One region of the Exiguobacterium sp. s143 genome, then DNA from elsewhere that is predicted to be linked to it. Evidence: riboswitches for the same ligand, from Rfam matches in the RefSeq annotation. Region 1 holds a riboswitch; each other region holds the start of a gene.

The links. A riboswitch is a leader RNA that binds a small molecule or an ion and turns the genes downstream of it on or off. The one in region 1 is predicted to bind S-adenosylmethionine.
Region 2: it holds a riboswitch for S-adenosylmethionine, as region 1 does, so the genes downstream of both, KNQ03_RS13050 (Na+/H+ antiporter NhaC family protein) here and msrA (peptide-methionine (S)-S-oxide reductase MsrA) in region 1, are expected to answer to the same signal.
Region 3: it holds a riboswitch for S-adenosylmethionine, as region 1 does, so the genes downstream of both, KNQ03_RS13790 (LLM class flavin-dependent oxidoreductase) here and msrA (peptide-methionine (S)-S-oxide reductase MsrA) in region 1, are expected to answer to the same signal.

Annotation. Positions count from the first base shown of each region.
Region 1 is NZ_JACSMX010000003.1:268,283-279,124, reverse strand. It holds gene KNQ03_RS12740 (DMT family transporter) at 1-280, opposite strand, end outside; gene KNQ03_RS12735 (DMT family transporter) at 277-606, opposite strand; gene KNQ03_RS12730 (GNAT family N-acetyltransferase) at 876-1,430, shown strand; gene KNQ03_RS12725 (C40 family peptidase) at 1,571-4,126, shown strand; gene KNQ03_RS12720 (putative quinol monooxygenase) at 4,185-4,478, opposite strand; gene KNQ03_RS12715 (M20 metallopeptidase family protein) at 4,556-5,734, shown strand; SAM riboswitch class I at 5,797-5,900, shown strand; gene msrA (peptide-methionine (S)-S-oxide reductase MsrA) at 5,995-6,525, shown strand; gene KNQ03_RS12705 (winged helix-turn-helix domain-containing protein) at 6,756-7,355, shown strand; gene KNQ03_RS12700 (MFS transporter) at 7,370-8,590, shown strand; gene KNQ03_RS12695 (DMT family transporter) at 8,851-9,333, opposite strand; gene KNQ03_RS12690 (Crp/Fnr family transcriptional regulator) at 9,346-10,014, opposite strand; gene KNQ03_RS12685 (DMT family transporter) at 10,030-10,458, opposite strand; gene KNQ03_RS12680 (NAD(P)H-dependent flavin oxidoreductase) at 10,596-10,842, opposite strand, start outside.
Region 2 is NZ_JACSMX010000004.1:9,516-20,357, forward strand. It holds gene KNQ03_RS13005 (hypothetical protein) at 1-334, opposite strand, end outside; gene KNQ03_RS13010 (4a-hydroxytetrahydrobiopterin dehydratase) at 324-599, opposite strand; gene KNQ03_RS13015 (cysteine hydrolase family protein) at 763-1,296, shown strand; gene KNQ03_RS13020 (nicotinate phosphoribosyltransferase) at 1,314-2,765, shown strand; gene KNQ03_RS13025 (hypothetical protein) at 2,816-3,142, opposite strand; gene KNQ03_RS13030 (YwpF family protein) at 3,285-3,776, shown strand; gene KNQ03_RS13035 (histidine phosphatase family protein) at 3,773-4,363, opposite strand; gene KNQ03_RS13040 (alpha/beta hydrolase) at 4,381-5,370, opposite strand; gene KNQ03_RS13045 (metal ABC transporter solute-binding protein, Zn/Mn family) at 5,540-6,553, shown strand; SAM riboswitch class I at 6,623-6,727, shown strand; gene KNQ03_RS13050 (Na+/H+ antiporter NhaC family protein) at 6,809-8,119, shown strand; gene KNQ03_RS13055 (hypothetical protein) at 8,163-8,366, opposite strand; gene KNQ03_RS13060 (aldo/keto reductase) at 8,524-9,336, shown strand; gene KNQ03_RS13065 (hypothetical protein) at 9,462-9,923, opposite strand; gene KNQ03_RS13070 (alanine/glycine:cation symporter family protein) at 10,010-10,842, opposite strand, start outside.
Region 3 is NZ_JACSMX010000004.1:160,242-171,083, reverse strand. It holds gene KNQ03_RS13820 (nitroreductase family protein) at 1-194, opposite strand, end outside; gene KNQ03_RS13815 (MarR family winged helix-turn-helix transcriptional regulator) at 196-651, opposite strand; gene KNQ03_RS13810 (YczE/YyaS/YitT family protein) at 806-1,519, opposite strand; gene KNQ03_RS13805 (DUF817 domain-containing protein) at 1,624-2,409, shown strand; gene KNQ03_RS13800 (DUF2325 domain-containing protein) at 2,500-3,765, shown strand; gene KNQ03_RS13795 (DUF975 family protein) at 3,829-4,467, shown strand; SAM riboswitch class I at 4,581-4,683, shown strand; gene KNQ03_RS13790 (LLM class flavin-dependent oxidoreductase) at 4,758-5,816, shown strand; gene KNQ03_RS13785 (ATP-grasp domain-containing protein) at 5,813-6,760, shown strand; gene KNQ03_RS13780 (SRPBCC family protein) at 6,837-7,304, shown strand; partial or broken gene tnpA (IS200/IS605 family transposase) at 7,440-7,865, shown strand; gene tnpB (IS200/IS605 family element RNA-guided endonuclease TnpB) at 7,882-8,973, shown strand; gene KNQ03_RS13765 (NUDIX domain-containing protein) at 9,161-9,544, opposite strand; gene KNQ03_RS13760 (ABC-F family ATP-binding cassette domain-containing protein) at 9,610-10,842, opposite strand, start outside.

The DNA.
Region 1 (10,842 bases):
AGACGAGACCGATACAAACCAGTCGCTTCCAGTCTTTTGATTCGTTATAGAGCACCATGCTGAGAATCGCACCGCCCGCCGCTCCGATTCCCGTCCATACCGCATACGCCGTTCCCATCGGTAAACCATTCATTGCAAGCGTTAAGAATAGGAAACTGAGTCCGAATCCTGTTCCCATCAACAGTAGATTCTTCGCATTCTTATTTTGATTGAACGTATTGATCAAGACGACACCCAACATCTCAAAGATTCCGGCAATGATTAAATAAATCCAACTCATGCTGATTTCTCCTCTCCACTGACTAACTTCAGACCGATGACGCCGACGAGTAAGACAGCGATCAATGCTAATTTCATCACGGAAGCCGCTTGATCGAATAACACGATGTCCGTCACGACCGTCCCTGCCGTTCCGAGACCGACGAAGACAGCATAGACCGTTCCGACCGGTAAATGGTTACTCGCTTTGATCAGCACGGTAAAGCTAACGATGATACAGACGATCGTTGCAGTCCACTCAAGTGGTGTTGCCGCATGTTTTAATCCAATGACCCAGCCGACTTCAAAACATGCCGCGACGATGATCCCAATCCAATACTTTGCCATAGTAATTGCCTCCTGATAGGTAAATTCAAATGAAAAAGCCCGGGAGTAAGCGAGACGATTCGCTTTACTCCCGGGCTTTTATCCCTCCGTTGCATGGACAAACGTCCATGTTCCTCCCTCGGTCCAGCCGTACGGAACCCTAGAGGATACTCCCTATTCCATTCGATACAACCACCCTAGCACGCCCTTTTTCCCGTGTCAAACAGGAATCCGTTCCCCATCTGTCAAATAGAATCAAAGTGACTTCATCTGAAAGAGGAGGATGCTGCATGCGTTATAAAATCAATGATCAACTTCGGATTCGTCGTTTTACACCAGAAGATGTAGAAGCGGTTCACGCCTATGCCTCACAACCCATCGTCAGTCAATTCCAGTCGTGGGGACCGAATACCGAAACGGATACGAAACAATTCCTACACGATGCGCTTGAAAGTGAACTCGAGACACCAAGACGTCGTTATGTCTTTGCCGTGACGTTTCCAAGTGACGTCGTCATCGGTGCCGGTGAACTCGTCATCACAGACGTTGAGAATAAAATCGCCGAAATCGGATACGTCCTCTCGCCTGATGAATGGGGGAACGGATACGCGACGTCGATTGCCTCTTTCCTTCTCCAATTCGGTTTCGAAAAACTAGAACTACACCGCATCACGGCAACGTGTGACCCGCGGAACGTCGCTTCCGAACGCGTGTTGCAGAAAGTCGGCATGACGAAGGAAGGACAGCTTCGCGAGACGGTCTATCTCGAAGACCACTGGCGCGATTCCTTGATTTACGGCATGCTCGACTGGGAATGGCAAGTGGATCACGAAGAAGATAACTAACATAGGACTTCAAACGGTGTGCCGAGGCATACCGTTTTTTATGGACAATCTCCTATTTTTTTGATTTTTATCAATTTTTAAACAAGCGCATGCTACACTATTCATAATGACAAATTTTAAGAATTGGAGTGAACCTCTTGATGAAAAAATGGACTGCTCATGTTGCTGGACTTGCCGCAACGTTAATGTTGAGCTCGGTTTTACCCGCACCGGCTTTCGCTGAATCGCCACCTGCTCAACCGACAGCAGAAACACAAACAGTCACCGAGACGACCGGGGCGGCTTATTTAAAAGAGGATGCTGCGTTGCTACAAACGGCTGATTCCACAACGGTCATTCAACAACTACCAGCAGGAACGACATTCAAGACACTCGGCACGGACGGTGACTTCACTCGTGTCAGTTGGCAAGAAGGTACTGCGTATGTCGCAACAAACGCGTTAACGCAAACAGCACCTGTCTTTCAAAAACAAGCTACGCTGATGTCGAAAAGTCCACTCTCATTAGTTGCTTCACCATTTGATCCCACCGTCGTGACGACACTTCCCGCCTATCAGCGAATCGATACATACGGCACTTTCGACACGTTCACGCGTCTGAAATGGAACGAGCAATACGTCTACGTACCGACGGCACAACTCGAGCAACTTCCGAAATTAGTTGGAACGCGTTATGCCAAACGAACGACTTCTCTTTTCGTTGAACCGAAGACGACGAGCGCGAAGTCAGCTGTCACTCAAAATCAAGCATTCGAAACGTTTGGTACGACGGGTACTTTTACACGCGTGGCCACTAAAACGGGTTACGCCTTCGTATTGACAACTGATTTAGCTGATGCGCAGGTCGAAAATTATCCGGAAACAGGACTGCGTTATGCCAAACGAACGACTTCTCTTTTCGTTGAACCGAAGACGACGAGCGCGAAGACAGCCGTCGTTCAAAATCAAGCATTTGAAACGTTCGGTACGATCGGTACTTTTACGCGTGTTGCGACTAAGACGGGTTACGCCTTCGTATTGACGGTTGATTTAGCTGATGCGCCGGTCGTGAACCATCCGGAAACCGGGCTACGTTACGTCCAACAGCAGACAACGGTCTATGCTACTGCGACTACGAAAGGAAAAGTCGTACAATCGATTCCTGTGAATACTTCTCTTCAGACGTACGGCATCGAGGGGTCATTTACACGAATCAAACGAAACGACGAGTATGCCTATGTGTTGACGGCACATCTCGGTACGTTGAAATACTATCCGAAGACTGCACGCCTCTATGTTCAGCGCGCTACGCCAATCTATTCGGACGCCAAATCTTCAAGTCCTGTCTTGAAGCAACACCAAACGAATACGCTGCTGACGGTGTATGGCACAAGCGGTACCTATAGCCGGATCATCTTCCGTGGAGTTCATGCTTACGTCAAGACAGCTGATCTCGGTACTGGAAAAGTCTATGCATCAACCGGGACACGATACGCGAAACGCAATTTGTCCGTCTACACGTCTGCTTCGACGAAGAGCAAAATCATGTATTCCGTCAAACGAGCTGATAAGCTAACGATTTACGGCACAAGCGGTAGTTACACACGCTTGAAAAAAGGATCGGTCTACGGCTACGTCAAGACGACGGATCTCGTGACGAAAAAGCCGGATCTGTATGACGTCACTGGTCAACGCTATGTGACGGAAGACGATGTCGTCATTCGTTCGCAGGCAAAACTTTCGAGCAAAAAAATCGGCACACTAAAAAAAGGTACCTCGATTTCGATCTACGGAAAAAGCGGTTATTATACACGCGTCAAATATAAAAATGCCTTTGGTTTCGTCGATTCGAGTCGTATCGGACTGAACAAGCCGACGGCAAAAGCAAAAAAAGGCACGACATTTTATGTCCACCTGGACCAGACGCCACTCTTCTCTGCCGACGTAGCTTACAGTCGCCCAGCTGCCTATTTGAAGAAAGGGACGAAATTAATCGGTCTAAAATCAATTGATGATGATTTTTGGCAAGTTCGCCTGGCAAATGGTCAAACGGGTTACGTCCTCAACCCTTATATCAGCACGAGCAAACCCGATATGAAACTGACACAAAAAGCGATCGACCGGGCGAAAATCTATACGGTCAAACAGACGACGTCGTTCTTTGCGAGTCCAACAAGTCCAAAAGGTAGCGGACTCGTTGAACAAGGCAAACGGGTTTATCCGCGTCATCGAGTCGGAAACTTCTATGTCATCCAGTCAGGCTGGACACCTGTTTATCTTCCTGTATCCGCTGTGACGATCACGTCCGATAAACGGGTCGTTAAAAAGAATAATACGCGTGGTGAAAAGCTGATCCAAGCAGCCGTTCAACATATCGGTACACCATACACATGGGGTTCGCAAGATGCCGTGAACGGTGGTTTTGACTGTTCCGGTTTGATTCACTACGCGACGAACAAGGCCGGAAAATACGGTGGTCGGACGAACGTTCGTGGCTACTGGTATGGTGCTTTCTTTACAAATCGCCGGACGAGTATTGCAAGCGGTAAACGCTCGGATATCGTCTTCTTCCAGAACACTTATACAGATGGTCCATCGCATATCGGAATCATGCTCGATAGCGAACACTTCATCCATGCGGGCGGTTCACAACTTCAAATCAACTCGATTTATGAACCGCGTTGGCAAGAGCATTTCCTCGGATTTAAATCGATGTAAGACAAAAAAAGACGAATCCGTCGAAATCGACGGGTTCGTCTCTTCTTATCGCAATACGTTAAAATGTCATCTCTACGTATTTCGTTACTTGTCGATCCATCAAGTATAACTCGATCTGTTCACGGTAGGCTTTATAGTGATCGGATGCGATATGCGCTTCAAGTGCCTCTTCATCCCGATACACTTCATACAGCATGAATTGATGCTCATCCTCGATCGATTGATGTAAGGAATAACGTAAGCACCCTTCTTCTTTTTGTGAGGCATGATAGACCGTTTGTAGAATCGGGAAGACTTGATCCGCAAGTCCTGCTTTGATTGTAAGTACAGCGTTGACGACGATTTCTCCCATGTTTCATTATCCCCTTTCGTGATTACCTGTATCTGTACCCATTTTCACGAAAAGACACACGTCAAAGGAGCTTGAAGATGCAAACTCAACTTTTTGAAGCACTTGAACAATTCGAACCGACGATGATCGCGTTACGTCGTGATTTTCATCGACATCCGGAACTCTCTTTCCAGGAAGTCCGCACACCAGAACGAATTGCAAACTTTTACGCGGAGCAGGGCATCCCTTATCAAACAGCCGTCGGAGGTCGTGGTGTCGTCGCGACGATCGAAGGCAAACAGCCTGGTCCGACGATTGCGGTCCGTGCAGATTTCGATGCTTTACCACTTCAAGAAGAGACGACGCTTGCCTTCCGGTCGATCCATCCCGGTGTCATGCATGCTTGCGGGCATGATGGTCACACGGCAATGGTGATGGCCCTGGCTGCTACGCTCTATCCGTTACGTGATCAATTGCAAGGAACGATTCGAATCATTCACCAGCATGGTGAAGAGGTCTTTCCCGGTGGAGCCATCCAAATGATCGAAGCCGGTGTCCTCGAAGGTGTCGATGCGATTTTTGCGACACATCTCGAAAATGATTTACCGGTTGGTACGATTGGGTTTCGGGAAGGACATACATTATGTGCAATCGACGAATTCGAAATCATCGTTCATGGTCAAGGCGGGCATGCCCAAGCACCACATAAAACAAAAGATGCGCTCGTCGCTGGAGCGCAGCTCGTCTGTAACTTACAGCATCTCGTTAGTCGACGGGTCGACCCGTTCGAGCCGGCAGTTCTTGCAATTGGTTCTTTCCATGCGGGAACGGCGCCGAACATCGTCACGGGTGAAGCACGCATCGTCGGTGAAATTCGGACGTTCAATGAGACATTGCGGCATCAGCTCCGGCAAGAAGTCGATCTTGTCGCCAAAACGACATGTGCCGGCATCGGTGCTACCTATTCAATCGACTTCACGACGGGTTACCCGGCGCTCTGGAATCATCCGGACGAGACAAAACTTGTTCAGGAAGCCGCTTCTTTCTTACCGGAAGCATCCGTCCGGGCACTCACACCAATGATGGCTGCGGATGACTTCGCGCATTATCTAACACATGTCCCGGGAAGTTATTTCTTCACTGGCTCCGGATATACGGACGGTCGCGTCAACTATCCACAGCATCATCCGCAGTACGAAATCAACGAACAGGCGTTGTTGATTGGTGCGAAGACACTCGGAGCGACGGTTTTACGTGCCTTAAAACCTAAGGATTGACTTTATTTCTGTGTGAATGGTATCATCACAACAATGATAACGAATGACATCAACTTCATATACCCTTATCAAGAGTGGACCGAGAGATCTGGATCGATGACGTCCCAGCAACCTGCGCATAGCAAGGTGCTACGACCAGCAAAGCGAAAGCTTTGGTTGATAAAAAGCGGCGACTCCTTTTGCAACCAAGCGAAGGAGTCGTTTTCGTTTTCTCGCTGTCAGACATACAATGGGGATTTCCCACGGAGAGGAAGAGACAGATGGAAAAAGCAACATTTGCAGGTGGATGTTTTTGGTGCATGGTGACACCGTTTGAAGAATTACCAGGAATCGAGGGAATCGTATCAGGTTACATGGGCGGACACGTCGACAATCCGACATACGAGCAAGTCAAAACAGGAACGACGGGACATCTCGAAGTCGTCCAAATCACGTTTGATCCGAGCCTGTTCCCGTACGAGCGTCTGCTCGAACTCTACTGGCCACAAACGGATCCGACGGATGCAGAAGGTCAATTCCAAGATCGCGGCACGCAGTACGCACCAGCGATCTTCTATCATACGGATGCACAGCACGAAGCAGCGATCGCTTCCCGTGACGCCCTTGCTGCAAGCAATCGTTTCAAACAACCGATCGTGACGCGGATCGATGCCGCTTCTGAATTTTATCCGGCGGAAGAGTACCATCAAGACTTCCATAAGAAAAATCCAGAACACTATAAAAAAGATCGTGCTGCTTCTGGTCGCGATGCTTTCATCGAGCAGGAATGGAAAGATACGACGACGGTCTAATCACTTCGAACCATATACAGTAGCTGAAACTGATTTCAAACATCTCGTTCTTACCCTACTTTCAGTAAAAAGTGGAGGATGATCGAGATGTCGTGGAATCAGTTTTTTTTGTATGTAAAAAAATGATGTCTTCTTTACCAACACCCTTACATAAATTTGTAATCGTTTACAAAAGAAGCCTTTTGTTTTACGGTTAATAAAAATTAACCGGTTAAAAAGGAGATCAGTGCATGGAACAAAAAGCGATTCACATGTTAGAGAACTATGAACAGTTAAAAGTGATCAGTGATCCGTTACGAACAAAAATCCTCATGTTTCTCGTCGAAAAACCACACACGGTACATCAGTTAGCCCACTTGCTGACGTTATCCCGCGCGAAGGTCCTCTATCACGTACGGGAACTTGAAAAGCATGACTTGATTCGTCTCGTCCGTACGGAAGAACAGGGCGGCAATCTATTGAAATACTATCAAGCGATTGCTCGAGGATACATTCCTGCCGATCATCTACTGAACTTCGTCGAGACGAATGAAGCGACCCGGCAGTCGTATCTTGAGGTACTAGACCGGGCAAAGACACGCGTTCTTACGGCTCCGACAGCTACTTTTTCTCCTTCATCTTCGAACATCGAGGACTGGATGAGCTTATCACTTCAAAAGGAACTGGCGATGTCTGAAGCCGATTTTCGGCAGTTTGCTACAAAATATCGTGCTCTATTGGACGAGTTCACACGGTCCCCTTCACTAGACAAAAAAGATAAAAAACACTTCTATATCATGACGACTGCCTTTGCAATTGATGAACCACTATTTGAGAATGACGACGTCTAAACCGGAGGTGCCACATGCTGCCTATTGAAATGGATACGCAACAATCGCTGTTTAAAAATCGATCTTTTTTATTTTTATGGGGGTCCGGTATGTGCTCTGCCCTCTCCCTATCAACCTATCTGTTTGTTGAACAATGGTATGTCATCCATACGCTAAACCAGGCGTCATATCTTGGATTCGTCCTCATGGCCACCTTGTTACCCCGTATTTTTCTCATGTTATTCGGTGGCGTCTTATCCGATCGCTATAAACGTTCGACGATCATGCGCATCTCGAGCGCTTTACGAATCAGTTTCATTCTCTGTCTTCTCGCATTACTTCATACCGATCAGCTTACATTGCTGACGATTTTAGGATTCGCCTTTCTATTCGGTAGTGTGGATGCATTCTTTTCGCCGGCGAATGCTTCCTTACTTCCTACGCTCGTTCCGAAAGAACAACTCACTAAAGCCAATTCACTGATTCAGACATCTAATCAAATCGCCCTCTTTTCAGGTCCGATTCTTGGTGGAGTCATTCTCAGCTATTCCTCTTACTCGCACGTCTTTCTCGTAATTTTCGGGACACTCTGTCTGACGCTCCTTTTCACGTATGGTATTCGTGAATCTAAGATCAAGCGATCGCTTCAGCATTCAGCTCTCTTTGAACTAAAAGAAGGGCTGCATTACGTTTTTCACTTTCAGCAACTCAAGCAGACACTTTTTCTTGTCATCTGTGTCAATTTCTTTTTCTTTGGACCACTCTTACTCGGAATCCCCTTACTCGTTCATGATGTGCTCCAAGGAGATGCGATGGATTTAAGTTATATGCAAGGTGCTTATCAAATGGGAATGCTCGGAGGGGCGCTCTGGAGTGGTTTTACGCAAACGAAAGTAAATGGGCTTACCTCATCGGTCCGATTAATTGGCGCCTTAGGTCTGCTTCTCTTCCTGCTTAGTCAAGCGCAGCAGATCTTGTTGTACCTGATCATCCTGTTATCACTTGGTGTCCTTTCTTCGATCATCAATATTCGCTTCATTACGTTCATCCAGTCTCAGTGTGCGGAACAGACGATGGGACGTGTCATGAGTGTCGTGAATGCCGCGTCAAATGGTCTCATTCCATTATCTTACGCGCTCCTCTCGTTTCTACTGTCGTTTCACGTTTCGATCACGACAATCATATTGTACTGTGGTCTTCTCATTATTGTTCTCTCACTTTACTTCAGAAGACGAATGGTTCATCTATTCGATTGAGATCAAGTCACAACACATAAAAACATGCGAATCTCCCGATCGAATTAGCGGGAAACGCGCATGTTTTATTTAGTCAATCTAGAACGTGAGTGTTCATCCTCGACTCCTGCAGGGAAAGAAAGCGCGAGTCGCGCTTTCGTCAGGGTCAGGTAAGACCCGGCAAATCGCATAGAATGCGGGATGACGCGGCTTACCTCCCGCCTGCGGAAAGCGAGGATGACAGAAACGTTCGTCAGTCGATCGAACTAGTATCAGATTTTTTAAGAGACTTGCTTCGGTATATCCTTCGCCCTCTCTTCCGGCGCCACGACTTGATACCGCTTCAAGACGAAAATCCCACATACCATGACAGCGAGACCGACGAGTTGACCGAACGATAAATCAATTTGTGGTAAACCGAACCAGCCGAACGTATCGACAGCGAGAGCAAAGCTTAACTGCGAAATCAGAACGACAGAGATTGCGACGGACGGACCAAGTAACTGAATCCCACGCATGACACAAAAAACGACGCCGACACCGACAAGTCCACCAAACCAATAGAGTGGCGATACGTTTTGAATCTGTCCGATTGTTCCACCACGAAACAGAACATACGTGACACTTGCTCCGATGAAACCGACGAAGAAGACCAGCGTCGTCGTCGCCCAAGCGCCAAACGCGTCACTCATCCGAGCATTCAATACCGTCTGTAAACTGATTAACATCCCTGCAAACACGGCACACACGATGCCTATTATCATGTTCGTTCCTCCCTACTCATAGCTGTTGCCGTTCGCCTTCTCGCGAATCCGCTCCAGATCGACGATGATGATTTTCCCGCGTCGTCGAACGAGAATCTCCTCTTCACACAATTTCGTGATGATCCGATTGAGATGGCGATAACTCGTTCCAAGCCAGTCGGCGACGTCATGTAAGTTCGACGTCCGCATCTCCTGATAAAATAAACTGTCACTGGCTTCAGAAGCGATCGACAACAAATACCCTGCAAATCGCTCTTCAACTGTATACAACACATGGTGCGACGCTGATTTCGAGTCGGCATACCACTTCGCTGTGATCGTGCGTAATAAGAATTGCAGAAAGACGTTCGTCGTATTGTGCTCGCGTAAAATCGCATACGGTACGCTCAACACCTCGACATCGGTCACTGCTTCGACTGTATTCAGCACTTCCCGTTCGTTGATGAATTCAGCGTCACCGATCACTGTCAGTGGTGTCTTGAATCGCAGAATCCGTTGTTTCCCTTCTGACGAGGCAGCAGATATCTTAACTTTGCCTGCGACGATGAAGTACATCCGGTCGATCGCTGCCCCTGTCGTACAGAGGAGTTCCCCTTTTTGGAAGGTTTCTTGACGCAACCAAGCGCGCGTCTCTTCCGTCAAAATCGTATCCAGTCCGTACTGTTGAATGACGGTTTCCATGTTTATTCCCTCCCTTTAGGCAAGTGAGAAAATCGCAACTCCTGCAAGCATGAGACCCACACCAACCCACTGACCACGATTTCCTTGTTTTTTTAAGACACCGAACCATCCCTTTAAATCAATCACAAAAGCACATAAAATCTGTGCGACGAGTAATAAACACATCGCCCATGTCATCCCGAGTGTTTGGATTGCTGTCAGTTCCGTTACGACGACTAGCACGCCAATCAAACCGCCGCTTGCATAAATCCACGGTAACTGACGGAAGCCACCGATTTTCCGATCTCGTACGAAACTGTAAATGACTAAACAACCCATCAGACCCACAAAGTGGACGATCAATACGGACAACCACGGTCCGACGCCTGTCGCAAGGCGCGCATTGAATATGCCTTGCAGGGCGATGAACAGACCGCTCATCAAAGCAAACACGACTCCTTGCACGTCATCTCCTCCTTTAATCTCTACACTAGAGTAGACCTTACTCGTGCCCTACTTGAAAAGGACAAATGTCCCATTTTCAAAAAAACATGAAAAAACCCGCTGTCCACAAGTAGAATCACGGGTCCCTCACTATATGCTCATGTCGTAAAACGAGTCGTCGTTTGCTTCAGCTGTTCCTCTGCTTCCGTCATCATGCGCGTAAACAACTCCGCAACAGTCGGCACATCATGAATCAATCCGGCAACCAGTCCAGCGTTGACATACCCTTTCTCCTCATCGCCCTCAAGAGCGCCCGTAATATGATACGACTCATTCGTCTGATCGAGAAAAGCAGCAGGTGTCTCTGCTGTGAGTCGTTCGACGTAAGGACCATCAAGGACACGT
Region 2 (10,842 bases), on a different contig from region 1:
TTCCCTTCTCGACACGTCCAATCCGAAATGCCTGGAAGCCACCATATTCTGCTCCGATGACTTTCGGATTCGACATCACTTGATGTACGAATAGATCCCCGCTATTTTGATCTGCCGGAATCGACCAGTAGAAGAGACTGCCTTCGTCCGAAAAATTGCCACGTGATTCGAGCAACGTATAGGTATTGCCACTTTGAAAAGGTGATTTCGAGTCCGTCTCCATCCAGAGGATGGCATCGCCGCTTCCGCTAGCGACACGAATATGAGCATCACGGGAACGAATTTGTTCAACGAACGAACCGCTACCGAATGTAATCGAAAGTTTAGATGGCATCACAGGCCTCCGCAAGTTGAAAGTCTTTTTCCGTCAATCCGTTTTCATCATGAGTCGTCGCTGCAAGTGTGACGTTTTTATAGTCGATCACGATCCTTGGATGATGATTCAAGTTTTCAGCGATACTTCCGACTTCTTGTACGAAATCCAGTGCCGCAGGAAACGATGCAAGTGTATAAGTCCGGACGATTTCATCATCCACGACACTCCAATCCTGCAACCGCTCAAGACGCTCTTCCACTTCATACTCATTCAACCTAGCCATCCCTTTCTCCTCCTCTACTATCATTTTCGTCCTATACCTTATACCCCATTCTTTTACTTCTCTATACCTGTTTGTATCCGATTTCTTCCTTTTGCCTTCTGTGTGAGATAGAGTACAATGTGAAAGAGAACACTAATTCAAAATCGGAAAGGGGCTTACGCATATGCGCGCTCTGATTGTCATTGATTACACGATCGATTTCGTTGCTGACGAAGGAAAGCTGACTTGCGGAAAACCAGGACAAGCGATTGAAGAACGGATCGCTACGTTGATGGAGGAGTTTTCAACGGAAGATTACGTAGTCATCGCTAACGATATTCACGAAGAAGGCGATACATTCCACCCGGAAACCGTCCTCTTCCCGCCACATAATATCCGCGGAACACATGGACGTGATCTATTCGGGAAAGTCGCAGCCATGGCACGGGTCGCCGATCACGTTATCGACAAGACGCGTTACAGTGCGTTCGCCGGGACGGACCTTGATTTACGCTTGCGTGAACGCGGTATCCGCGAAGTCCACCTCGTCGGTGTCTGTACGGATATTTGTGTCCTTCATACAGCTGTCGATGCCTACAATCTCGGGTATCGTATCGTCGTCCATGCCGATGCGGTCGCAAGCTTTAACGCGACTGGTCACGAGTGGGCGCTTACACATTTTAAACAATCGATCGGCGCAGAAGTCGTCGGCGAATAAGAAGGGATCTGTCCGTCATGTTACAACGTAATCTTGCACTCCATACCGATCTGTACTTACCACGGTGGATGTATATCTATTGGAAAGAAGGACGTCATAATGAACGTGCCGTCTTTGATGTTTACTACCGTTCGAATCCGTTCGCAGGAGGCTATGTCGTCTTTGCAGGTCTCGAAAATATCATCGAGTATATTCAAACACTCCGTTTCACGGAAGAAGATATCACGTACTTGCAAGAGATGATTGGCTTCCCGGATGAGTTCAAGGATGAACTGCGTCAGTTCAAGTTCAATGGCTCGATCTCAAGTGTCAAAGAAGGCGAAATCGTCTTCCCGAACGAACCACTGATTCGGATCGAGGCACGCATCTTTGAAGCGAAGCTCTTACAGACCGCGATTCTGAACATCGCGAACCACGAATCGCTCATCGCGACGAAGTACGCACGTATTCGTCAATCGGCTCCCCGTGCGAAGTTCCTCGAAGCTGGTGCCCGTCGCGCGCAAGGCATCGATGCCGCTTACTTCGGAACGCGTGCTTCGTACCTGGCTGGTTTTGACGTCACAAGCCTTGCTTCAGCAGGACGCGACTTCGGCATTCCGTGTGGTGGAACGATGGAACATGCTGACATTCAATTCCACGATGACGAATTGACGGCATTCCGGACATTCGCTTCTCATTATCCGGATCAGGCGACATTACTCGTCGATACGTACGATACGCTCAAGAGTGGTCTTCCGAATGCAATCACGGTTGCAAAGGAGCTCCAAGCCAAAGGGCATAAACTGCGTGGCATCCGGATCGATTCTGGCGACTTATCTTACTTGTCAAAACGTGCCCGTAACATGCTTGACGAAGCTGGCTTCCCGGAAGTCGACATCGTCTTGTCAGGGGACCTCGATGAGTACGTCATTCAGGACTTACGCATCCAAGGTGCCCAAGCCAATACATTCCTCGTCGGAACACGTGGTATTACAGCTTACGAACAACCGGCTCTTGGGATGGTTTATAAACTGGTCGCGCGTGAAGTAGATGGCGAGCTCGCACCCGTCATCAAAGTATCCTCGTCAAAAGCCAAGACGACGACACCTCACATCAAAGAAGTCTATCGCATCATTGATCCGGTGACGGATAAGTTCAAAGGCGATTACGTGACGTTGATGGACGAAGATCCGTCGACACTTGAAGCTGTCGATCTCATCGACGTCCGAGACCCATCGTTCCGAAATCGCATCGAACAATTCAAGGTCGAGCGGTTACTTGAACCAATCTTCAAAGATGGAGAACTGGTCTATACGGTCCCAACGATTGAAGAAAGTCGCCACTTCCACGAAACACAGATCGGTCGTCTGTGGGAAGAGTACAAACGGCTGCGGTTGCCAGAGATTTATGCTGTCACATTCAGCGATCGTCTCTGGAAGCTCAAACTCGACATGATTCGGGACACTCGACTGGCAAGTGGGTTAAAATAAGACACAAAAAAGCGCCGTTCTTCCTCCATCGGGATGAACGGCGCTTTTTCTCATGTTAATCCTGCTTCGTTTCCGACAGGTGTCATTTCTGTTGGCGCTTGTTCCATCTTCTTACGAAAGTACCATGCGAAGCCAAGTGCACCTCCGATGAAGACGATATACGTGATGCGTTGACCGAATTCAGCTAAGGAATCCGCGTAGAAAATACTGATTAAATGATCACTTCCACTAATGAGTAGCAAACAGGCAATCAGGAGCGCAATGCGATATGCAAGCGTCGGGCGGTCTGTCGGTTCAGCATGCCAATACATGATGATATGGTGGGCAAGTAGAACGATACCCAGGATTCCTAATATTCCAATGAGTACTTGCGGCATAATGAACGATCCTCCTGTTTAGTAGTATCTAGTCTTATTTAAACATAGTTCATACGAATTTCGTCAGGAAAAGTTTCCCGTCTTACATTCCTCACGGTATACTGTAGGAAAATCGTAAGCGATCAAGGGAGGGCATTTTTTCATGAAAACCTTTAAGTTATGCACATTACGCATTTTAATGGATGAGTCAGGACGTGATACGACGATTCCCGTCGCCATTCAGGACGGATTGACGGTCAGTACCGAACAGACGGCACAGTGGGTTGCAGAAATCGTCGTTCCTCCGACGGATCAGCCGATCGTCGATGAATTGTTCACAAAACATTTACGTGCTTTGATTGAAATCACGATCTCACGACCTGATAATGACCCTGCCGCGATGATCGTCACGCCTCTTGAACGGACTGTCTTAAGCGAAAACGTCTCGTATGTCTTCACAGGTAAGATGGTCATGATGAAAAATGATTTATCTGAATCGATCTTACGCGAAGTCGTCGAAGATGGATTCGCTGGCGAAGAACTCGTTCAGGAGTATAAGGATCGTCGTTCAAAACGTGGTGCCCATATCACAAGTATCGCTAAAGAAACGTTCAAACAATATTTGACAGAGCATCCGAACACGCCCGTCTCTTAAGGTTTTTCGACCTCGTCCGTGATGTGGTCCGCTACGTTGATTCGATCAATCGTATAGCGATCCGTATGATGGATATAATTCGCACACGCGTTTTTCAAAGGTGTCCGGTAACTAAATGTCGCGTCAATCGATGATAATGCTGCCTTGATCGTATGCGAGTGACAGACGATTAGAATTCGTTTCCCTTCATACATGCGTGTCACTTCCTGTAGCGCCTCGAACACGCGATCCTGGATGGCTTGTTCCGTTTCAAGACCCGGCACAAGCGTCGTATCGTTCGCTTGAACGGCCTCGTAAATCGCTGCGACTGGTTCACCGGAAGCGGCTCCGAATTCGCGTTCGACAAGTCGCTCGTCTGTCGCTGTAATCGTTAAACCAACAGCACGACCGATGATTTCTGCTGTCTCAACGGCACGCGACAAGGGACTTGCTAACAAGACATCCCACTTTTCATTCGATAGATAAGCGGCACTGAGTTCCGCTTGTCTTCTTCCTGTTGCATTCAACGGGATATCTTCTCTTCCCTGAATCCGTTCGTTTAAGTTCCAATCCGTCTGACCATGCCGTACTAAACAAATTTCAGTCATGTCTCTGTCTCCCTCATTTAAGAAATATGACTGATTGTATCATGTTTTCCATTCGCAAGTTGTCGCGGTGGCAACAGTAGTACCTGACAGGTGAAACGTTCAATTCGTTCAAGCAATCGCTCGATCTTTAACGGATTTTCCGTCTGAGCGAAACTGGCAAGTGAGTGGGTGCCATTCGGAAAGGAAAACAAACGAACATCTGCTCCGACATCTGCTCCCTTCTCAACGAAATGCAAGGCTTGAGAAAATGGGACGATTGGATCTTTTTTACCGTGCAAGAGCATGATGGGCGGGGCATCCGATGTTAGGTGCGTGACGGGTGAGACGTGCGTCATCAGCTTACGCCATTCTTCTCGTCCCCCCTTATAGAACTTAATGTGGGCAATCCAAGTTTGAATGAAATTAAACAACAAAAAGTTCGTCGGTGGATATAAAGCGATCACACCACTGATCAATGGCATGTGCCGCTCATCACGCTCACCGACGAAAGCAGATGGGGCAAGTGCCGTCGTCAGCATGAGTGCAGCTCCGGCTGAGTCTCCCCACACCATCATCCTTCCTCTTAGAATGCGAAGATCCTCCGCTTCTTTGTTCAAAAAACATAACGCATCCCGTACATCTTCGAGGTTATCCGGAAAATAACTGCCCTCTTCGAACAAACGATAATCGATACTACAAACAGCAACTCCGAGTTCAAGCAGACGGTCGACGATTGGACTAAAACAGAACATGTCATCGCGCTCTCCACGAACGAATGCACCGCCGTGTGCGTAGATGGCAACTGGAAACGGTCCTTCCCCCGGCGGATAATAGAGATCGAGCTGTAAGGTGCGGTCCCCCACCTGTTTATAAATGAGCGTCCGCGGTGCAAGTTGTTTTTCTGTGAGTGGCAAGGCGGGTTCGGTCCATCGAAGCAATGCACCATAATTGTTCCAGATACTCGCTCCCGCTGCTGCCGTCGTCAATAACGCAGCTCCCCCCATTAGCCATGCAGTTTCACGTTTCACTTGATCACCTCCAAAAGACGTGCCAGTTTCTTCACTTTATTATCCTTCTACCCCGTTTTAAAAGAAGTCGAACGTCTCGGTATTCGTACTTGACGCTTCACCAGCGTTCCGCTATAGTGAGAAAGTCCAAATCGGAATAATTACGTTTTAATAATGGAGGTATCATATAATGAAAAAAATCATTCCTGCTTTAACAGTCGCTTTCGCAAGTGCAAGTGTTCTCGCTGCTTGCGGTTCGAATACCGATTCATCGACTTCAGATAAAACCCAGACAGAAGTCTATGCATCAACGTTCGCGACGGCTGCTATTGCCCGCGAAATCGGAGGGGATCAAGTCAACGTCAAGATGATCGTCCCACCTGGAGCAGACCCCCACTCTTACGAGCCGACGTCAAAACAACTCACCGAGATTGCTAAGGGCGACTTGTTCCTCTTAACCGGTACGACGCTCGAGCCGTATTCGAAAAAAATCCAGGAGAGTCTAAAAGGCACGGATGTCCGCTTCGTCGAGACGAGTAAGGACGTCAACTTGCTAGAATCGGATGCTACACTTCATGCACATGAAGAAGAAGGACATACAGAAGACGAACATGCCCACGAAGAAGAAGGGCACGATGATCATGCAACGGATGAACATGCGCATGAAGAAGAGGGTCATGACCATGGAAAATACGATCCACACGTCTGGCTCGACCCTGTCAACGCAAAAGCAATGGCACGTTCGATCACAAGCGCTTTATCAAAAGAAGCTCCAAAAGACAAAGCAACGTTCGAAAAAAACTTAAAAGCGTTCGATCAGCAAGCTGATGAATTGGACGAACAATTTAAACAAGCCGTCGCTGATGGATCGAAAAAAGAACTTCTCGTTACGCATGCCGCTTATGGTTACCTCGCAGAACGATATGGTTTCACACAACTGCCGATTGCGGGAATTTCTCCTTCCGATGAACCGTCACAAAAGCAACTGGCCGCTTTAGTGAAAGAAGCACGGATGCATGATTTGAAATACGTCGCGTTCGAAGAGACAGTCTCACCGAAGGTTGCACGTGTCATCCAAAAAGAAATCGGAGCTGAATCCGTGACGATTCATAATCTAGAGTCGGTCACGAAAGCGCAACAAAACAGCTCGTATTTCAAGTTGATGGAAGAAAACGTCCAAACATTGAAAAAGGCACTTCAGTAAAGTACAGTTGACACGCGTTACTCAATGCGGTACGGTAAGAAACGTGTTTTACAACAATTGAATGACTTCTTTTTATCGCGAGAAACGGAGGGACTGGCCCAATGATGTTTCGGCAGCGGACGATTTGATTCGTACTGTGCCAAATCCAGCAAGCGAAAGCTTGAGAGATAAGAAGAGCGTCTTTATTTCATAAAGACCTCCTTCTTTCTTGCGAAGGGGTCTTTTTTTGTATCTTTGAGAAACGAGGTGTCAACAATGAATGAAACGATCACGCCTAACAAATGGGCACTGCTTCCCCTCGTCGTATTCCTGGTCCTCTTCATCGGAGCCGGGATCTTCTATGACGACTTTTACAAATTTCCGATCCTTATCGCCGCACTGATCGCTTTGATTTTTGCTGCAATCACGACGAAAGGATCGATCAATCAAACGGTTGAACGAATCGCAACGGGTGCCGGAAATCCCGATATCATGATCATGGTCTTCATCTTCTTACTAGCCGGTACGTTTTCTGGAACAGCAGAAGCAATCGGTGCCATCGATGCGACCGTTAATGCCGCTTTGACGTTCCTACCTCCGTCGCTCCTGATGAGTGGTCTGTTCATCATCGCTGCCTTCATCTCGATGGCAATGGGAACATCGACTGGAACGATTGCTGCACTCGCGCCGATCGCCTTCGGTATTCATGAAGCGACAGGCATCAACGTTGCCATCGCAGCGGCTGCTGTCGTTGGTGGATCGATGTTCGGCGATAACTTGTCGTTCATCTCGGATACGACGATTGCTGCCGTCCGGACCCAAAAAACGAACATGCGCGATAAATTCCGGACGAACTTCATGATCGTTCTACCGGCTGCTATTTTGACGGTCATCCTACTCGCATTCGTTTCTGGTTCTGGTGACGTCGTCGAAGCAAAGGCCTTCGAATTCTATAAGTTGATTCCATATCTCGCTGTCATCGTCCTTGCGATCTTCGGCGTCAATGTCATCCTTGTCCTCATCGGTGGTACGTTACTCACCGGCATCATCGGTATGATTGATGGTAGCTTCGGCTTGAGTGGATTCGTCCTCTCGATGTCCGAAGGCATGTTGGGCATGGCGGAGATCTCCATTTTGACGCTCCTCATGGGTGGTCTCGTCAGCTTGATTACGTTCAACGGTGGAATCGCCTTCTTAAAAGAGACGCTGACACGCAAGATTTCACAGCGTCGTGGTGCCGAATTCAGTATGGCAGCACTCGTTAGCGCAACGAATCTCGCGACTGCAAACAATACGATCTCGATTCTCGTCGCTGGACCACTGGCAGCTGAAATCGCCGATACGTATGAAGTCGATCGAAAAAAATCGGCGAGTATCCTTGATATCTTCTCTTGTGGTATTCAAGGCATCATTCCGTATGGAGCACAACTATTGATCGCAGCAGAATTGACGAAAACGGCTTCACCGGAACTGATTCCGTATCTGTTCTATCCGTTCCTGCTCTTCGTCTGTGGATCAATTGCCATCTTCTTCGGCTTACCACGCATGAAGAAGACAGCGACGAAGCAAGAAAAAATTTCTTCGTAACCATAAAACAGGTCCAATCGCGTCGACGATTGGACCTGTTTTATTATTTATTCTGCTTCGCTTGTCGTTCTAAGATTAAGTAAGCGATTGCCGGAAGCGGGAACTGAACGAGTCCAGCGCCTCCCCACACCCATGGATTACGTCCTGACTTTCGCGCACTAAGAAACAGACCCACTGCCTGCGTTACTAACAAGGCGCCAATGCTAAGCCAAGTACATTTGGATAGCTTTTTATTCTTTTGAGCCATCTTTTCTCCCCCTCTTTTAACACACGATTAAATCTCACGATTCTTTTCTATTTTACCTTATTTCATTCCTCCATGAGCATGGAAACGGACGTCTTCGTTCGTTCATGCTAAACTAAACGAGCAAATCTAAACTACGTTTTATGAGGAGGAGTAACACATGCAATACGCAAAACTTTCAAACGGTATTACGATTCCCCAAATCGGATTCGGTGTCTGGCAAGTAGATGAAGAGACAGAAGCACCTGCTGCTGTCGCTGAAGCATTACGTGTCGGCTATCGTCATATCGATACGGCTGCTGTCTACAAAAACGAGCGCGGTGTCGCAAAAGGAATCAAGGAAAGCGGCGTGAAACGTGAGGATCTCTTCTTAACGTCAAAAGTCTGGAACGATGATATTCGTGCCGGTCGGACGAAGGAAGCATTCGCAGAATCGCTCGAACGTCTCGAAACAGATTATCTTGACCTCTATCTTATCCACTGGCCGGTCGAAGGCTATATCGAAGCGTGGAAAGCAATGGTTGAACTGTATGAAGCAGGCAAGATCAAAGCGATCGGTGTCTCGAACTTCAAAGAACATCACCTCGATACATTGGCAGAAGAGGGCTTGATGGCACCAATGATCAACCAAGTCGAGTTGCATCCACAATTACCGCAACACGAACTGCACGAATACTTGCAAGATCACAACATTCAAGTCGAAGCATGGAGCCCACTCATGCAAGGGAAATTCCTCGAAATCAACGATTTCAAGGAAATCGCAGAGAAACACGGCAAGACACCTTCACAAGTCGTCTTACGTTGGCATCTCGACAACGGCATCGTCGCTCTTCCAAAATCCGTTACACCAGAACGCATTGCGGAAAACTTCGACGTCTTTGATTTCCAACTCGATGCCGATGATCTTGAGAAAATTGATCGTCTGGTAACGGATGTCCGCCTCGGACCGGATCCGGACGAAATCGATTTTTAATCTGACGATTCACGTAAAAGAGAACGTCTTCCATATGAAGACGTCTTGATTCATCTGAACGACGAGAGACCCGTTTCCAGTCTACGACTTGGAAGCGGGTCTCTTTTTTTTATGATTTAAGCTGTTCAGACATAATAAATTAAAATCGTATCTTCCGCTTCTTCTGCCTTTTGAAAATAGGCACGTAAATCGGCGAACTGTTCCCAGATATCCTCGAATTCGCCCGGTGTTCCGGCTTCATCATGAATCGAAGCGAGTGCCCGTTGATCAAAATTCCGCATCACCTCAGCCGAGATGATGAGGAGTGGCAAGGGCAGAATACCGACAATCGCCGCTTTCTCCTCATTGACGATCAACTCTTCGCCAACGATCGCTCGTCCCAGGTTGTAATGTGTGTCTTGATCAATATAGATATCGATTTGATTCATCAAATGATAGATGGCGTTCGTCTGTTCGAGGGCGAACAATTGTTCATGATCGGGTTGTGTCTCATGAATGAATAAAATCCAATCCATGATGATGTGGGGATCGTTTCCGAACGACTCCCAGACCGCATCCGTGACGCGGACGAAATGTACGTTTTCCATTCTCCCCCTCCCTTCTGTACTCTGTATTCCCTTTTTAAATTCGTTCTATACAAAAAAAGAGCCAGATTTCTCTGACTCCCTTTTCCTTAAATTGCTTTTTCGTCTTTTTCTGATTCTTGCCATGCTTCAAGCGTATCTTTCCCTGGCAAGTTCGGAATCGAGTCCGTATAGAATCGTGGCTCTTTTCCAGCTTTTCGTTGCCCGACATAATCTTCGAGCGCTAGTTTCGCGATTTTCGAGAGACGGAAGATCGCATACAAGTTAACGATCGCCATCAGTCCCATAAAGATATCTGCTAATGCCCACACGAGGTTCGCCGATTCAACGAGTGAACCGAAGACGATCATGACGAGAACGAGCACACGATATGCCATCAAGACTTGTTTATTTTCACGGATGAAGTTGATATTCGATTCACCGTAGTAGTAGTTTCCGACGACGGAACTAAAGGCAAAGAGGAAAATCGCGACGACCATGAATCCTGTCGCGAGTGATCCCACTTGTGATGCGAGCGCACCTTGTGCTAAGTCGATCCCAGCTACCGGTTGACCACTAGCATCTTTTGTTGCCACTCCACTGACGAGAACGATCATCGCTGTCGCTGAACAGACCATCAATGTATCAACGAAGACCGCAAACGATTGAATCAACCCTTGTTTAACCGGGTGAGAGACTTCCGCTGTTGCCGCCGCGTTCGGTGCCGAACCCATACCGGCTTCGTTCGAGAACAAACCACGGCGAATCCCGTTCAAGAGTGCTGCACCTACTGCACCACCTGCGAGTGTCTTGAATTCGAATAGACCTTCTTGGAAGATCAATTTAAAAATACTTGGCAGTACTTCAAGATTCGTAGCCATGATGTAGAGTGCGATCAGAATATAACCACCGGCCATGATTGGTACGAGGAACGACGCGACGG
Region 3 (10,842 bases), on a different contig from region 1:
GTTGCTTTGCCTTCTTCGCTATCGATGACGAGGAAACGCCATGGTTGCATGTTGACAGAAGAAGGTGCGAGTGTTGCTTCTTCAAGAATTTGTGTCATTTCTTCTTTTGAGATCTTCACGTCTGTATCGTAGTTACGGATCGAACGGCGTCCTTTGACGATTTCCATGAAGTCTGTTGTTGTTTGCGTTGCCATATTAAATCGACTCCTCTTTTAATTTAGGTAATGTGTCGGCGTTCGCTTCGATGCGTTGAATCATCTCAGCTAGCGTCCGTTGTTCTTCAGCGGAGAATCCTTCGAGTAAGTTCTCGAGGAACTCATCTTTTTGTTCGCGTAATCGTGCAATGCGCGTCGCCCCTTGTTCCGTTAAGGAAACAAGAATCACCCGATTGTCAGCGGCTGAACGCTCACGAGCAATCATCCCGGTCGATTCCAGATGTTTGAGGTGACGGGTCACCGCCGCATGATCGACATTGACGCGTTTTTGCAATTCTTTTTGACTGATCGTTTGATCGACTTGTAGTTGAGCAAGTAGATCCATTCGCGTCTGACTAAAACCATCCGTACAGAGATCGAATTTTTGAGCAATCGTCTTATTGACGGAGACGAGTGCATAGATCAAACGTCCTTTTTCGGTGCAGGAAATACTCAATCCATCACATCCTTCCCTTCGTTCGAAGAAACCTTTGACGTGTCAAAGATTGATATGTAAACGAATATAACGTGTTTATTTTGATGACGCAACTTATCTGCTTCTGACATAAAAAAAGATATCATTCACGCGGAATGATATCGAGTCAGGCGACTTAGCTAATTTGGCGTTCAGACGCTGGAAGTCCTTTTGCATCAATCGCTGCAATGATCCGGCGGAAATAGAACAACCAAAATTGCAGGAACGGTCCGATCAGGAAAATCGAGAGGATCGTACCGAAGAAAACAGGTCCCCCAAGCAACCAACCGATGCCGCATGCCGTGACTTCCATGATCGTCCGCATCAGACGAATTGACGTTCCGAAGCGCTCTGCAAGTGTCAGCGTTAACCCATCACGTGGACCAGCCCCGTATCCGACAGCGACATACAGACCAGCGCCCATCCCAATGATGAAGATACCGAAAATCAGCCAGAGCGTATTCAACCAAATCGACTCAAAAGAAGGTAAGAGATGAGAACCAAGAACAAGATTCATGAAGACACCGACGAAAATCGCGTTGACGAGCGTTCCGATTTGCGGTGTGACGCGGTCTAATGCGTACTTAACGAAAACGAGTAATAGACCAACAAGTAAGATGATCGTTCCGACGGATAGTGGCGTCTTTTTTTGGAGACCAAGATGTAATACATCCCACGTCGAGACACCGAGTTCAGCCGTGATCATCATTGATGAGCCAAGAGCGAGTAAAAATAAACCGAGCAGGAAGAGTCCCCACTTTAACGTAGCGCGTAACAACCAGGAAGCGCGATGACGCGTCATGTCTGGCACCTCATTTCTTAAAAATAATTGATTCGTTAACTGTATCATGAGGAAAGTGGAAGAAGAAAGACGAAATTTTCCGTTTTTTCCATCTTAAGAAGGAGGGGAAGGTCAAAAGAGAAACGTATACTGAAGAAAAAGGAGATGACCGAATGAAAGCGATCCGGCACCTGATTCGTTTTACATATATAGAAGCCATCTGTTGCGTCTTTCCCGTGATGATTTTCGCTGCGCTTGCTCTTTCACGTTATCTTCCTACTGAACCGATCGCACGATACGATCTCCTGTTGCTATGGTGTATTCTCGTCCAAATCGTCTTACTCGTCACACGTTATGAAACGATGGAGGAATTCAAACTGATCTTATTGTTTCACGTCATCGGTCTAGCACTTGAACTGTTCAAAGTGAACGTCGGGTCTTGGAGTTATCCGGAAGAAGCTTTGACGAAAGTGGCTGGTGTTCCATTGTATGCAGGATTCATGTACGCAAGCGTCGCGAGTTATGTCTGCCAGGCGTTTCGGCGATTTCATTTACGATTCATAGCATTTCCACCCCCCTGGCTTGCGATCAGCGTCGGCAGTCTCGTCTATCTCAACTTCTTCACCCACCACTGGATCTTCGATGCACGCTGGCTATTGATGGTCCTCGTCGTCCTCGTTTTCTATAAGTCATGGGTTCATTTTACGATCGAGCAGACGATCTACCGGATGCCGCTCGTTCTATCCTTTTTACTGATTGCCTTTTTCATTTGGATCGCGGAGAACATCGTAACGTTCTTTAAAGGCTGGGTCTATCCGCATCAGGAAGGAGGCTGGGTAGTCGTTGATCTTGGAAAATTGTCTTCTTGGTTCCTGCTTGTGATCATCACGGTTTTGATCGTCATCGTCGCGAAATATAAGCGTCAGGATCCGGCTGTGGAAATTCAGCAACGTACCTAAATAAAAAAATAACCTGGTTATTTTTTTGGACTACTTCCGCGTTTTTTCGTTGCTATAGTGAAAAAAACGCAAAGGAAGTGGTTACGGATGATGCAACAGGTGTTGGAACGAGCAACTGAATTGGTACAGATGAAATTAGCGGTCGTGGAGCAGTATGAAGATTGGCAACTCTGGCTCGACGAAGTGAACGGAATCGATGAATGGGTCAAAATGTCAGCGTATTATGCACCGCGCGACGTTCAAGAAACACCGGTCATCGATGAAGTGATGGAGTTAGAGAAACAGACTATCGTCATGCCACCGCAAGTACCGAGCGAGCCAGTACGCAAGCAACGTTATTCCTATACGTTTCAGCGGGGGTTAAAAGGTGGTACTTTACTAGAATGGTCGGGCAGTCATATTTCTGAACGAGACGTCCGCGATTGGAATCTCGAGCACGGCATGGAAGTCCGTGTCCGTGTCGATCGTCAGGATGATCAAAAAACGATATGCCGTATCGAAGCCGTCGTCTCGACGGAGCGAATGAGAGAGAATCCAGAACGTGTCGTGTTTGAACAAGCAATCGTCAAGGCGCATGGAATCATTGAGGAAACGGTGAATGGTCCACTGCAAGATGAGTCGGGCAGATCGTTCTATTATGTCGTTCCGGTAGAAGACATGCGCTATTTGCGACTAGAAGCAGGTCAACTCGTCGATCTCGTCATGTGGCGGGAACGGAAGGATACACTGACGATTGCTTGGAAGCATCCATTCACGTATAAAGAGCCGATCGTCAACGCATCATCTAACCGCCCATCAGAGGTAGAGCAACCGGTAGTGAAGACGTCTGTGACAACGAAAAAGTCAAATCGGTATGCACGAAAAATGAAACGACAACCGGTTCCGAAAGCTAAAAAAGCACAGCGTCGCGTCCGTATGCCAAAAGAGCGAACGATTGAACCGATCGTGACGACAGCCGTACCTGGACAATTGATGGATTTCGTTGATAAGACACCACTTGATTTCACGCGCTTCACAGGAATGCGTCTCGTCATCGTCGGAAATGAACAACAGACCGCTGTCTATCGCGAGTTCTTTGCGCCGACGGGAATCGAATTGATTCATCTTGCAGGGGACGCACAGTCCGCGAAAAAGATTGCCTGTCTCGCCAAAAAGACGGACGCGATCGTCGTCGTGACGAGTCGCGTTTCTCATGCAGCGAGTGCACATGTCATCGCGCAGGCGAAAAAGCATGGTATTCCATTCGCGATGGAACGGCTCGACGGTCGACGATCGTTATACACGGCGTGTGAACGACAACTTGAGCGTGCTTGGCTCAACCAGCAACGAGACGGGAAATTATTGAAAAAAGAGTGAAACATTAGAAGAATTCGACCGTAAAGTAAGGTGAGAACTTATTTTTCAAGGAGGACCTTACTCATGTCATCTCAATTAAAAAAAGCAGCGAAGGAGTCGCTCAGCGGTCGTTGGGGATTTGCCATCCTCATGTTCGTACTGTTTTCTATCATCCAGAGCGTTCCGACGTTCATCGGACCAGATCCTAACGAAGATCTAAATGCGATGAGTGCGGTCAGTATCATTCTTTCGATTTTATTGATCCCAATCGCAGCGGGTTGGACGTGGGTCGCGATGTCGTTCGCACGCAATGAAGAAGTCAAAGTAGCTGATTTGTTCGAGCCGTATAAAATCTTCGGCAAAGTCATCGGCGTCTCGATTGTGCAAGCGGTCTTCTTATTCTTATGGACATTACTCTTGATCATTCCAGGGATCATCAAGTCGTTCTCTTACCTGTTGACGTTCTACATCCTTCGAGATGAACCATCGGTCGGTATCTTCGAGGCCATCACACGTTCACGTCAACTCATGGATGGTCATAAAATGGAAGCATTCTTACTCTTCCTATCATTCATTGGTTGGGCATTACTCGTGATCGTTACACTTGGTCTTGCTGTCTTATGGGTTGGACCATACTTCAGCGTCACAATGGCAAAATTCTATGATCGTGTGCGTGGTGAACAAGCGCCAGAGCCAACATCAGATTTCGTCGCACCATATTAATACCGAATCCCGACACGACGTCGGGATTTTTTTATGCGTGAAATAATTCCGATTGGAAAAGACGGTTTAATGGTTGCTTTAGTTCAGTGAATTTTGTACGATGAATGCAACACATCTTATCTAGAGAAGTCGAGGGACTGGCCCGAAGACACTTCAGCAACCCCGCTACGGCGGAAGGTGCTACTTCCAGGAAGGGATACCTTCCGAAGATAAGAGCGGACAGGACAAGATACCGTCGCTCTTTTCGAACTTCGAAAAGAGCGTTTTTTTATGATAAGGGGGACGATGGAGTGGAGTATGGTTTTTGGTTACCGATTTTTGGGGGATGGTTACGTAACGTCGAGGATGAACAGATGCCACCGACCTTCGATTATGCGAAACAAGTCGCACAAACAGCAGAACGAATCGGGTTCTCGACGACGTTGATTGCGGAATTGAACTTGAATGATATCAAAGGCATTAAGGAACCGAGTCTTGAGGCATGGACGACGGCAGCAGCGATTGCTGCAACGACAGAACGCCTTGAGATCATGACAGCGGTTCGTCCCGGGTTCCATAATCCAGCGACGACGGCGAAGATGGCGGCAAACATCGATCAGTTGAGTGGTGGACGCTTTACGCTCAACGTCGTTTCAGCGTGGTGGGCAGAGGAAGCGAAACAATACAACGGTATCTTCACAGCGCACGATGAACGCTATGCTCGGACGGAAGAGTTCGTCACGGTCATGAAGGGACTGTGGGCAGATGCGTCACCGTATAGCTTCTCCGGTCATCACTACACGATCGAGCAAGCAGAACTCCATCCGAAGCCAGTCCAGCGTCCAGGCATCAAGCTCTACGCTGGTGGAGAGAGTGAAGCTGGAAAGCGAACGATCGTCGAACACTGTGACGCTTATGTCATGCACGGGGGCACTGTTGAAGAAGTAGCCCATAAAATCGACGACATGAAAGTACGCCGGGAAGCGACGGGACAAAAGCCGCTCGAAAGCTTCGGTCTTGCTGCCTACATCATTTGTCGGGATACGGAAGAAGAAGCACTTCTTGAATGGCAACGGATCACGGACGTCAAGGAAGACAGCGCCGGTTATGCCGGTTATCAGGATTTCATTAGTAAATCGCAACTGGAGCAACAGGTCGAGCGGAACGATTATTCTGTCTCGAACCGTGGTCTACGTCCGAATTTAATCGGGACACCAGAACAAATCGCTGAACGGATTCTAGCGTTCGAAGCCGTCGGTGTCACGTTACTTTTGTTACAATTCTCACCACAACTTGAAGAAATGGAACGCTTTGCTCGTGACGTAATGCCACTGGTCGAAGCGAAACGAAAGGTAGGTCAACAATCATGACAAAAATTCATATTCTCCACGAAAACCAAGAATGGACGGACCATCTCATCAAACGTCTCGAAGAACTCGAATTACCGTATGAACAGTGGCACTTGAATGAAGGAATCGTTCCGCTGGATGAACTGCCGCCAGAAGGCGTCTTTTACAGCCGGATGAGTGCTTCTTCGCATACGCGGGGACATCGTTACGCGCCGGAGTTGACGGAAGGGGTCCTCGCTTGGTTAGAAGAGCATGACCGGACCGTCTTTAACGGAACGCGTGCGCTCCGTCTTGAAGTCAGCAAAGTCAATCAATATACGGCGTTGCGGAAGGCTGGGATTCGTGTACCGAAGACGACGGCTGCCGTCGGACGTGATCAAATCGTACAAGCAGCAAAAGAAATCGGTGTTTCGTCATTCATCACGAAACACAACCGTGCCGGAAAAGGTCTCGGCGTCCAGCTGTTCCACTCGATTGAAGCACTTGAAGCTTATCTCGACGGTCCGACATTCGACGAACCAGTCGATGGCATCACGTTGATTCAAGAGTATATTCAAGCACCAGAACCGTACATCACACGTTGTGAGTTCGTAGGTGGAAAGTTCGTCTACGCGGTTCGAGTCGATACATCAGAAGGGTTCGAGCTTTGCCCAGCGGATGCATGCGTGATCGACGACTTGTTCTGCCCAGTCGGTGAAGAAGCACCGCAAACACCGATGAAGTTCCAAATCGTTGAAGGCTTCGATGACCCGATCATCCAAAAGTATGAAGCATTCCTCCAAGCGAACCAAATCGCGGTCGCAGGCATCGAGTTCATTAAGGATGCGTCAGGTACGATCTATACGTATGACGTCAATACGAATACGAACTATAATTCGGATGCCGAGGCAGCTGCAGGACGCTACGGTATGCTCGAACTAGCGAAGTTCCTCGGTGCAGCCCTTGAAACAAGCACAGTAAAATAAGAATCTGCTCTCGCCCTGTCACCGGACGTTACAAGACCGGATGACAGGGTATTTGTATAGAAAAGGGGGCGGATCTATGATTACGTGGAGAGAAGAACGACAGCTCGATATTCCGATTGAGGAAGCATGGCACTTGTTTGATCACACGCGATTGCAGCGTTTGATTCCAAACGTCGTCCAGCACGAGGTGATTGAACGAAAACCGGGTGTCGTCGGTTCGACGTATCGTCAAACATACATGCAGGGTAATCGACTTGAAACCTATATCGTGACCGATTTAGCCTATACGAACGAGCCTGACTTCAAACAAAATACGATTGGATTCACATTGGCTAAAATATTCAAGATCGAGATGACGTTTACACTTAAACCGATCGACCATGACCGTTGTCTGTTGATCTATACGGGAAAAAATGAGGGAGCGAACTTTGTTGGAAAGAGTCTGTTGTCGCTTGGAGGAGAGCGAGAGAATGAGAAAATCGTTCATGGGCTGTTGCAACGTGTCGAAGAAGAAGCGGCGAAACAAAAGAAGAATAACGCATGAAAAAACGGATTCCCGCGTTTTTGTATCCTGTCGCTTCGTATACGATTTATCAAAATCAGGCGAGAATACTCCCACCTCTAAGTGTAGCGTAGGTAGGAGATGAATCACCCGTTTCGATAAGACTATAATCATTTGATGAAATCAGTGCAACCAATAAAAGGAATTGATACACAAACAAAATTTAACACAGATAAGCATTCAGTCTTTCTTCTGAATTACGATCTTATCCTCGTAGTGAAATACAGGAGACAAGTGATTGATGACGCCATCTCGACGTTTGCGAGACAGATGTTCGAACGAATAGGCACGTCATATCGTATTACACTGATCGAGTGGAACCATGACAACGATTATATCGATGTGTTGTTTAAAGCGCACCCAAACGCGGAAATGTCCAAGTTTCTGAACGCTTATAAGAGTACCAGCAGTCGATTGATCAACCACGATTTTCCACATGTCAAAACACAACTTTGAAAAGAAATGTTTTGGTCCCGAAGTTATTGTCTAGTGAGGACCGGAAATGCGACGATCGATGTCATCAGACACTACATCGAAAAAAAGGAGAGGAGTGATTTCCTTGCTGAAGGCGTACAAGTTTCGACTTTATCCGACGAAGTTCCAACAAGAGTATTTCGTGAAGACGTTCGGTTGTGTCCGTTTCGTTTACAATAAGATGCTCGAAGAGCGTATCCGATTGTATAAAGAGTCTAAGCTCGACCCTGACGTGAAGCAGAAGCTCCCAACCCCAGCAAAGTACAAACCTGAATTCCCTTTCCTAAAAGAAGTCGATAGTCTTTCCCTAGCGAACGCTCAGATGGACTTGAATAAGGCATACCAGAACTTTTTTCGGGATAAGTCTGTTGGGTTCCCCAAGTTCAAATCGAAGCACAACGACCGCGCCTCTTACACGACGAACAATCTGAAGGGAAGCATCCGAATCGAGGCATGTCAGGTGAAGCTTCCTAAGATTGGTTTTGTGAAGTTGAAACAACATCGTCCGTTTACAGGTGTGATCAAGTCCGCGACGATCTCGATGACGAGGACCCGAAAATTCTTCATCTCGATCCTCGTCGATCAAGCCGAAGAGCAATGGATTCCCGCCAAACATAAAGTAGGGATTGATCTTGGTTTGGAGCACTTCGCCATCCTGACAAACGATAAACATTTTTCTGAGAAAGTTGCCAATCCGCGCTTTCTTCGAAAGTCTGAAGATAAGATAAAGAAGGCGCAACGTGGCTTGTCACGCAAGAAAATTGGGAGTAAGAACCGAGAGAAGGCGAGGATGATCCTTTCCAAGAAGCATGAAAAGATTGCGAATCAACGTCAAGATTTTCTTCATAAGCTGTCGAAACGAATCGTTGACGATAACCAAGTCATAGTCGTTGAGACACTTAAGTCGAAGAACATGATGAAAAACCATAAGATCGCCAAATCGATCGGGGATGTCAGTTGGTATGAGTTTGTTCGTCAGCTAGCATACAAATGCAAATTCTACGGGCGAACACTTATCAAAGCGGATCAATTGTATGCCTCTACACAGATTTGTTCTTCTTGCGGAATAAAAAGCGAGAAGAAAGCCATGGATGTGCGCGAGTGGAGCTGTATTTGTGGTGCTCTTCATGATCGAGACATCAACGCGAGCATCAACTTGTTGATGTTAGCATACTGAAAATTCTTCAGGGTGGGGACCACCCGATGAGCTTGGTCAATAATCGTAGCTTGTAAAAGTACGGTCTTCCCAAGAGGCTCCTACTTCAATTTGCGAAGCAAACAAGTGGTGAGTAGTTCACTCAGTCGATTATGTAGGGAGTGTAAAGAAACCTGGTTAGTTATATCTCAGTTAGTTAATCTTTCCTTTACAGTAAGTTCAGCAAACGAGTAATCTGTGAATCATCTTGAAGGTCCTTTAGTGGTCGGAAACGGACGGTTCGTAATTCCTGTTTATTAAGCGGAAGTTCGGGATCAATCCCGAGTCGAGGTGCAGAAGAACTACCTGAGGTGCGTTGAACGAGAAAACATGTCTCGATTCCCTGATCGATTGAAATCTCGTAGAGTTGTCGTTCGATTGTGATGTGAAGATGCGTCTCCTCTAATACTTCGCGCACGACGGCTTGTTCTTTTGTTTCACCACGCTCGACACCTCCGCCCGGTAACGTCCAAAATGTCCGGGAAGGCGTGTGTAATTCAACCATTAAGATCTGTTGCTCTTCAATCAGCGCGGCACATACGCGATGACGCATATCGCATTCCTCCTTCAAAGTGTTCAAAAAAGAGACCGAAACGACAGTTCCGGTCTCTTTTGACATCATTGTGCGTATAACGCTGTTAATTGCTGTTGGATCGTATCATTGTTCAAGTACTCATCGTATGTCGTTTCTTTATCGACGATACCGTTTGGCGTCAACTCGATGATACGGTTCGCAATCGTTTCGACGAACTGATGGTCATGCGAGCTGAAGAGCATCGCACCTTTGTAAGCGATCAAGCCATCGTTGAGTGCTGTGATCGATTCGAGATCCAAGTGGTTCGTTGGATCGTCGAGGACGAGAACGTTAGCACCGCTGAGCATTGCTTTTGAAAGCATACAACGGACTTTTTCGCCCCCAGATAAGACAGAGGCTTTTTTCATAACTTCTTCTCCTGAGAAGAGCATCCGACCGAGGAATCCACGGAGGAACGTATCACTCTCATCTGCCGGTGAGTACTGACGGAGCCAATCGAGGATCGTCTTGTCCGAGCCTTCGAAGAATTCCGAGTTATCTTTTGGCAAGTACGACTGTGAAGTCGTGACGCCCCATTTGAACGTACCGCTATCCGGTTCCATCTCACCCATAAGGATCTTGAAGAGAGTCGTGATCGCGATATCGCTCTGACTGATGAACGCGACTTTATCCGTCTTGTTCAACGAGAAGCGGACGTTATCAAGGACTTTGACACCATCAATCGTCTTCGAGATACCGTCAACCATCAAGAGGTCATTTCCGATTTCGCGTTCCGGTGTGAAACCGACGAACGGATAACGGCGTGACGATGGACGAATGTCGTCGAGTGTGATTTTATCAAGCAATTTCTTCCGCGACGTCGCTTGTTTCGCTTTTGAAGCGTTTGAGCTGAAACGCGCGATGAAGGCTTGAAGTTCTTTGATTTTCTCTTCTTTTTTCTTGTTTTGGTCACTTGCCATGCGCGAAGCAAGCTGACTTGACTCGTACCAGAAATCATAGTTTCCGATATACAATTGAATCTTACCGTAATCGAGATCCGCCATGTGCGTACAGACGTTGTTCAAGAAGTGACGGTCGTGGGAAATGACGATGACCGTGTTCTCGAATCCGATCAAGAATTCTTCGAGCCATTTGACGGCTTTCAAATCAAGTCCGTTCGTCGGCTCATCGAGTAAGAGAATGTCTGGTTTGCCGAACAACGCTTGTGCAAGCAAGACTTTGACCTTTTCCGATCCTGTCAGCTCAGCCATCGTTTTCGAGTGAAGGTCTTCCTTGATGCCGAGTCCTTGAAGAAGCATTGCGGCTTCCGACTCTGC